2 regions of the Pseudooceanicola sp. DL12 genome follow, and region 1 is predicted to be linked to the other one. Evidence: riboswitches for the same ligand, from Rfam matches in the RefSeq annotation. Region 1 holds a riboswitch; the other holds the start of a gene.
What was found. A riboswitch is a leader RNA that binds a small molecule or an ion and turns the genes downstream of it on or off. The one in region 1 is predicted to bind cobalamin.

Region 1 (4,149 bases):
CGCGCTGCCTTGTCCGCGGCGGTCTGCGCGGCCAGCAGATCGACCAGAGCGGCATGCGCCGACCGGGCCTCCTCGGCCCGCGCCGCGGCCTCGTCCAGTTCAGCCTGCAATTCCTTGAGGCGGTTCAGCTGCTGCAGTCGCAGGGCCGCCGCAGAGGGCGCATCCTCGGCCCAGGCGCGATAGCCATCCCACCGCCAGAGATCGCCCTCGACTGTCACAAGCCGTTGCCCCGGCTTCAGTTTTTCCTGCAGCCCAGCCCCCTCGCCCGCGGACACGAGGCCGATCTGAGAGATCCGGCGCCCCAGCACCCCGGGCACCGTGACGTGATCCGAGAGCGGCGTCACACCGGCGGGCAATGCCTGTTCGGCCCCATAACCCGGCAGTTCGACCCAGCCCGAGGGCCCGTCACCGGCCACCACCGGCGCCCGCAGATCATCGGCGAGCGCCGCGCCCAGAGCCTTTTCGAACCCCGGATCCACCTTCAGGTCATCCAGGAGCTGACCACCCTCGGTGGAGTCACGCTGCACCAGTTTCGTCAGCGCGTTGACCTCAGCCCGCAGGGCGCTGACCTCGCCCTCGGCCTCGGACCGGGCCGCGCGTGCATCAGCCTCTTCGCCCTGTGTCTCGGCGCGCGCCGTTTCGGCCTCCGCCAGGGCCTCTTCCGCAGCTTCCACCGATCCGCGGGCCATTTCCTCGGCCTCCACGGCGGCTTCGAAATCTTCCTCCGCCCGCTCCGTCGCCTCGCGCGCTGCACGGACGGCCTCGCGGGCCTTCTCGGCTTCGCCTTCGCTCCGCGACAGGGTCTTGCGACTGTCATCCAGGAAGCGATGGGCCGACTGGTGACGCGCCGCCAGCCGCGCAACGTCTTCCGTCAGTTGAGAAAGATCCGATTCGCGATCACTCAGCACCGAGGCCGCCTCGGTGGCCAGCTCTGCCGCCTCCGTCAGCCTATCGGCATGTCCCTCATGGGCCTTGGCGATCTCGCGTGCCTCCCATTCCAGGCGCTCGATGGTCTCCTCGGCATCCCGGTTCAACCCGGCCTCACGCTCGCGGTCACGCACCAGCTGCTCGATCCGACCCTGCAGGGTCAGGATCGCCTGCTTCGCGCGTTCCTGTTCATCTGCCATGGCATCGCGCTGCACGACCAGACGCTGCAAAACCGCCGCGGCAATCGCCTCTTCCTCGCGTTTCGGCGGCAGTTCCTCTTCCAGCCTGGCCCTCAGCGCCTCGGCGTCCCGTGCCGTGCGCTCGGCCTGCGAGGCCGCCGTCGATCGTTCGCGCAACTGCGCCAGCGCGGCATTCCGTGCCTCGTCCGCCTCGCGCCAGCGCCGATAGAGCAAGAGCCCCTCGGCCTGCCGAAGCTCCGTGCCGATCGCGCGGTACCGGGCGGCCTGCCGCGCCTGACGGTCCAGCGTGGCCAGCTGCTGGGCCAGCTGCTCGACCACGTCATCGACCCGGGTCAGGTTCTGCTCGGCACCCTTCAGCTTCAGCTCGGCCTCGTGGCGCCTCTGGTAAAGTCCCGAAATACCTGCAGCTTCTTCCAGGATCCGGCGTCGATTCTTGGGCTTGGCGTTGATCAGCTCGCTGATCTGCCCCTGCCGGACCAAGGCCGGAGAATGCGCCCCGGTCGAGGCATCGGCAAAGAGCATCTGAACGTCGCGGGCCCGCACGTCCTTGGCATTTGCCTTGTAGGCACTGCCGACGTCGCGGGTGATGCGGCGCACGATCTCGATCTGGTCCTCGTCGTTGAATCCTGCGGGCGCCACGCGATCGCTGTTGTCGATATGCAGGCTGACCTCGGCGAAATTCCGGGCCGGGCGCGACGACGCCCCGGCAAAGATCACGTCCTCCATGCCGCCGCCGCGCATGGCCGTCGGGCGGTTTTCGCCCATGACCCAGCGCAGCGCTTCCAGCAGGTTCGACTTGCCACAGCCGTTCGGCCCGACAACGCCGGTCAGCCCGGCATTGATGATCAGGTCCGTCGGGTCGACGAAACTCTTGAAGCCGGTCAGTCTGAGCCTGGAAAAATGCACGTTTCGCTCGCCTTCGCGTGATTCAGCCTGTCGGGACAGAGTGAGGAGCGAAGAGCTGCGAGTCAACGAAGTCTCAACTGCATCTGGGGCAAGACCGAAAGTTATCCCCAAGATATTGCGCAAACCCGCGTCTTTTCGCCGGTCTGGAAATGCCATGCCGCCGCCCTTCTTGCCGAAAACGGCTTGACGCCGCCCCCGCGGCAACGGCAGTGATAGAGGATGCAAGGTTCCCCCGCATGGGCGCAAAGCGCCCGGGGGTGAAACGGGAATGCGGACCGGGTGACCCAATCAGGGGCCCGTCAGCCGCAGCCGCCCCCGCGACTGTGACGCGGCAAGCAGGTGCTTCGATGCCACTGGGATCCCCGGGAAGGCCGCACCTGCGCCAGAGCCGCCAGCCAGGAGACCGGCCCTGCATCGAGAAACCCATGCATGCCGTCGGGGTTGACGGCTACGGAGTACAGAACATGCATATCGAACCCGGGCTCGTGAGCCCCGCCAAGATGCTTTTCGCCTATGCCACCGCGGCAGGCGCAGGCGCCTATACCGTCAAGCTGGCCCTGGATGCCGCCCGTGAAAAGGGACTTGCCTCCCTGGCCGCGCGCACCGCGATGTCCACGGCTGCCGTCTTCAGCTTCTTCCAGATCCTGCCGCACCAGCCCGTTGGCGTATCCGAAGTGCACCTGATCCTCGGCTCGACCCTCTTCCTGCTCTTCGGCGCCGCGCCGGCTGCCTTCGGCCTCGCACTCGGCCTGCTGATCCAGGGGCTCTTCTTCGCTCCCTTCGACCTGCCGCAATACGCCGCGAACGTGACCACGCTCTTGGTGCCGCTCTTCGCGCTTCAGGCCGTGGCCAACCGCATGATCAAGCCCGACACCCCCTATGTCGACATCCGGTACCGCGATGCGCTGGCCCTCTCGGTCACCTATCAGGGTGGCGTCGTCGCATGGGTGGCCTTCTGGGCACTCTACGGCCAGGGCTTCGGCGCTGCAAACGTGGCTTCTGTTGCCACCTTCGGTGCCGCCTACATGGCCGTCGTCCTGATCGAGCCGCTGATCGACCTCGCCGTACTTGCCGGCGCCAAGTCGCTGAACGGGCTGTCGAAATCCGGCCTGACCACGCCGCGGCTCTTCAACGGCGCATAAGCTCCGCCTGATCCGAACCTGCGCGCGCCGGGGGCCAGCCCTCCGGCGCCGCTTTGCATTTTCGTACACGTTTCCCGGAGCTTCCCATGCCCGCTAAGATCCCCGCGACCGTCATCACCGGCTTCCTCGGCGCCGGCAAGACAACCCTGATCCGCCACATGCTGTCCAACGCCGAGGGCAAGCGCATCGCGTTGATCATCAACGAATTCGGCGACCTTGGCGTGGATGGTGACATCCTGCGCGGCTGCGGCGACGCGGCCTGCAAGGAAGAGGACATCGTGGAGCTTTCGAACGGCTGCATCTGCTGCACCGTGGCCGAAGACTTCGTGCCGACGATGGAGGCGTTGCTGGCCCGCCCGGACAAGCCCGATCACATCGTCATCGAGACCTCCGGGCTTGCCCTGCCCCAGCCCCTTATCCGCGCGTTCAACTGGCCGGGCATCTCGACCAAGGTCACCGTGGACGGTGTCGTTACCGTGGTGGACGGCAAGGCCGTGACCGAGGGCCGGTTTGCAGCCGACGAGGCCGCCGTGGCCCGCGCGCGAGCCGCAGATGACAGCATCGACCACGAAACGCCGCTCGCCGAACTCTTCGAGGATCAGCTGGCCTGTGCCGACATGATCGTGGTGAACAAGTCTGACCTGCTTTCCTCGGCCGAACTCGCCTCCACCATGGACGCGCTGAAATCCGGCGCACGCCCCTCCGTGCAACTGGTCTCCTCCTCCATGGGCGCCCTGCCCGTCGATGTGCTGCTCGGCATGGGGATCGGCGCCGAGGGTGACATGGAAGGCCGCCACGAGGTGCACCATCATCACCACCACGATCACGACGACGATCACGATGAGGACGACGATCACGACCATCATCACCACGACCACGATGATTTCGAGAGCTTCGTCGTGACCCTGCCCGAGATCACCGATCCAAAGGCCTTCTCGGCAAAGGTCACCGAGGTGATCCGCGCCCATGACATC
Region 2 (4,149 bases), 980 kb from region 1:
CGCGGCCCAGCTTGCCCTCCTTGCGGATCTCGATGCGCGAGACGATCGGGTGGATCGAGGAGGTGGAATTGTTGATGTAGCTGATCGAGCCGGTGGGCGGCACCGCCTGTAGATTGCGGTTGTAGAGGCCATGCGCCATGACCGCATCCTTAAGCGCCTGCCAGTCGGCGCGGGTGGGCAGGGCGATACCGTCGAAGAGGGCGGCCACGGTCCCGTTCTCCGGCAGCCAGTCTCGGGTCACGTATTTCTCGAAGAAGCTGCCGTCGGCATAGGCCGAGCGCTCGAAGCCGCGGAAGCTCTGCCCGCGTTCGCGCGCCAGCAGGTTGGAGGCGCGGATGGCGTGATAGGCCACGGCGGCGAAGTAGACTGAGGTGAACGCTACCCCCTCGGCGCTGCCGTAGTGGATGCGCTCGCGGGCGAGGAAACCGTGCAGGTTCATCTGGCCTAGGCCGATGGCGTGGCTCTCGTCGTTGCCGCGGCGCACCGACGGCACGGAATCGATGGCGGACATTTCCGACACCGCCGTGAGCGCACGGATGGCCGCCTCGATCGTGGCGCCGAAATCGGGGCTGTCCATCGTCTTGGCGATGTTGAGAGAGCCGAGATTGCAGGAGATGTCGGTGCCGAGGTGGTCGTAGGAGAGGTCGTCGTGGAAGGTCGAGGCCTCGTTCACCTGCAGGATCTCGGAGCAGAGATTCGACATGGTGATGCGACCGTCGATCGGGTTGGCACGGTTCACCGTGTCCTCGAACATGATGTAGGGATAGCCGCTCTCGAACTGAATCTCGGCCAGGGTCTGGAAGAAGGCCCGGGCGTTGATCTTGGTTTTCCGGATGCGCTTGTCCTCGACCATTTCCGCGTATTTCTCGGTGACCGAGATCTCGGAGAAGGGCCGGCCATGGACCCGCTCAACGTCATGGGGCGAAAAGAGGTACATGTCCTCGTTCCGCTTCGCGAGCTCGAAGGTCACGTCGGGGATGACCACCCCGAGCGAGAGTGTCTTGATCCGGATCTTCTCGTCGGCATTCTCGCGCTTGGTGTCGAGGAAGCGCAGGATGTCAGGGTGGTGGGCATTGAGATAGACCGCCCCGGCCCCCTGCCGCGCGCCCAGCTGATTGGCATAGGAGAAGCTGTCCTCGAGCAGCTTCATCACCGGTATGACACCGGAGGACTGATTCTCGATTCCCTTGATGGGGGCGCCATGCTCGCGGATATTGGTGAGCATGAGGGCCACGCCGCCACCACGCTTGGAAAGTTGCAGGGCCGAGTTGATCGAGCGGCCGATGCTCTCCATGTTGTCCTCGACCCGCAGCAGGAAGCAGGAGATGAGCTCTCCGCGCTGTGCCTTGCCGGCATTGAGGAAGGTGGGGGTGGCGGGCTGGAACCGGCCCGAGAGGATCTCCTCCATGAAGGACATGGCAAGCGCCTCGTCCCCGCGCGCGAGCGTCAGGGCGACCATGACGACGCGGTCCTCGTAGCGCTCCAGGTACCGTTTCCCGTCGCGGGTCTTGAGGGTGTAGGAGGTGTAGTACTTGAAGGCGCCGAGGAAGGTGGGGAAGCGGAACTTTCGCGCGAAGGCGGCGTCCCAGATCCGGTGCAGGAAGGCGGGGGCGTAGGCCGTGAGCACTTCCTTCTCGTAGTAGCCCTCGTCCACCAGATAGCCGAGCTTTTCCTCGAGCGAGTGGAAGAAGACGGTGTTCTGGTTGACGTGTTGCAGGAAATATTGCCGCGCGGCCATCCGGTCGGCGTCGAAGCGGATCTTTCCCTGGTCGTCGTAGAGGTTCAGCATCGCGTTCAGCGCGTGATAGTCGAGCGCATCGTTCAGGCGGTCATCAAGCATTCCGTCCCCCGGGTGAGTTTGTCGAGCCCGGCGCGGACGCGGGCGATGTCGGTTTCGGTGCCGGCCAGCTCGAAGCGGTAGAGCAGGGGCACGTTGCATTTCCGGGCGATGACCCGGCCGGCGAGGGCGAAGGTGGTGCCGAAGTTGCGGTTGCCGGCGCCGATCACACCGCGCAGGCCGGTGCGGCGGGCAGGATCGTTGAGCAGGCGGATCACCTGTTTCGGTACCGCACCACGCCCCTCGCCATCGGCGTAGGTGGGGCAGATCAGCACGTAGTCACGCGGCAGATCGGGCAGCGGGTCCGCGGGTGACAGCGGGATCCGCTGTGCCGCACGCCCCAGACGGGCGACGAACCGCGCGGTATTCCCGCTGGCCGAGGAGTAATAGAGGAGGCCGGTCACCGGATCAGCCCAGCCGGGCGATCATGTCGGGGCGGAAGCCGGCCCAGTGGGTCTCTCCGGCCATGACGACGGGGGCCTGGCGATAGCCGAGGGCGGTGACGCGGGCCAGGGCCTCGGGATCGGCGGTGAGGTCGATCGTGTGAAAGGCGAGGCCGCGGGCGGTGAGCGCGCGGGTGGTCGCGGTGCATTGCACGCAGTCGGGCTTGGAGTAGACGGTGATGGTCATGTGCATCCTCATGCGGTCTGCGGGAGAGGACGCGACGGGAACCGGCCGGCAGGGAGCCCTGCTTGCTGCACACGCGCCCCCGAACCCTCCGTTCGTGGTCATCAGTCAGCTTGCGGCAGGTCTCCTGACTTCGCGGGTCAATGCTTGGCTGGCCTTCCCGGGGCATGTCCCAGTGGCACGATCAGCCGCGCTCGCCGCTTACAGTTGCGGGGGCAGTGCCGGAATTTCACCGGCTTCCCATCTTAGCGCCAGAGCGAGTCTGGCGAACCGAAAGCTCCGCCATATGGTGTCAGGAGGCGGGGTGATGTCAACATGTAGATTTCTGGGGGGAGGGGCGCGCAAATGCTGGCCGGGCAAAGCCCAGACGCAAGCGCCCTCCGGTGCCCGCGGGCCCCGTGAGATAACCACCGATTTCCGAAGGGGGAAATGGTGGGCGACCCTGGAATCGAACCAGGCATGGGTCTCCCCGGCGGAGTTACAGTCCGCTGCCGCACCTTGCAGCTCGTCGCCCTGATCGCCGGGCCGTGTGGGCCGTGGCGGATCGTGAGGGGGTGATTACCGGCGGCGCCCGGGGGCGTCAACCAGAAAATTTGCCCTTCTTGCTTGCGACGAAAGAAGGTGCGGCGTAGGAGGCCGGAACGTGCGAAAAACACCGGAAATTGCGGTGCGGTATCGCGTCGGTATAACGTCGGTATCACGTCGGTACTGCAGTGCAGCATTTGGGCGCCGGTCGCGCAGCCCCGGGAGAGCGGAATGAAAAAGCCGAAATGGGTCGTCGAGAAGGAACAGGCGAAACGGGCCAGCGCCGCCGAGACGGTCTGGCTGTTCGGCCTGCATGCGGTGCGCGATGCACTGCAGAATCCCGCGCGCGAGAAACTGCGCCTGGTGGTGACGAAGAACGCGCTCGACAAGCTGGCCGATGCCGTGGCCGAGGCGGGCATCGAGCCCGAGATGAGCGATCCGCGCAAGTTCGCCGCCCCCATCGATCCGCAGTCGGTGCACCAGGGCGCCGCGCTGGAGGTCAAGCCGCTCGACTGGGGCTCCATCGCCGACCGCTGCCTGGGCGATGGCACGCGGCCGCCGCGGGTGGTTCTGCTCGACCGGGTGACCGACCCGCATAACGTGGGGGCGATTCTGCGCTCGGCCGAGGTTTTCGGGGCCTGCGCGGTGATCGCGCCGCGCCACCATTCGGCGCCCGAGACCGGCGCGCTGGCCAAGACGGCAAGCGGCGCGTTGGAGCGCCAGCCCTATCTGCGGGTGCGCAACCTGGCGGATGCCATCACCGAGCTGCAGCGCATGGGTTACATGGTGCTGGGCCTGGCCGGCGAAGCCGAGCAGAACATCGAGAGCACCCTGACGGACGAGCTGCGCGAGCGGCCCGTGGCGCTGGTGCTGGGGGCCGAGGGGCCGGGGTTGCGGGAGAAGACCCGAGAGACCTGTGACGCGCTGGTGCGGATCGAGTTTGCCGGTGCCTTCGGCTCGCTGAACGTGTCGAACGCGGCGGCGGTCGCGCTCTACGCCGTGCGCTCCTACGGGGCCTGAGGGCGGGGCGAGCGAACCGAGAGAGGGCGACGAGGGAAGGGCGGGTGCAACCCTGATGGCCTGCGTTCGCCTTAGGGTTTCGTTCACAAAGTTATTACACCCTCTTCATATCCCGTACGGACATTCTAAGTACGGTACAG

Region 2: it holds a riboswitch for cobalamin, as region 1 does, so the genes downstream of both, nrdH (glutaredoxin-like protein NrdH) here and AC0WR5_RS17630 (energy-coupling factor ABC transporter permease) in region 1, are expected to answer to the same signal.

Annotation. Positions count from the first base shown of each region.
Region 1 covers NZ_CM149884.1:3,763,123-3,767,271, forward strand. Annotated here, with positions in the region: gene AC0WR5_RS17625 (chromosome segregation SMC family protein) at 1-2,033, opposite strand, end outside; cobalamin riboswitch at 2,241-2,459, shown strand; gene AC0WR5_RS17630 (energy-coupling factor ABC transporter permease) at 2,498-3,175, shown strand; gene cobW (cobalamin biosynthesis protein CobW) at 3,262-4,149, shown strand, end outside.
Region 2 covers NZ_CM149884.1:2,785,732-2,789,880, reverse strand. Annotated here, with positions in the region: gene nrdE (class 1b ribonucleoside-diphosphate reductase subunit alpha) at 1-1,840, opposite strand, end outside; gene nrdI (class Ib ribonucleoside-diphosphate reductase assembly flavoprotein NrdI) at 1,822-2,241, opposite strand; gene nrdH (glutaredoxin-like protein NrdH) at 2,246-2,467, opposite strand; cobalamin riboswitch at 2,565-2,754, opposite strand; tRNA gene AC0WR5_RS13015 (tRNA-Tyr) at 2,895-2,978, opposite strand; gene rlmB (23S rRNA (guanosine(2251)-2'-O)-methyltransferase RlmB) at 3,221-4,009, shown strand.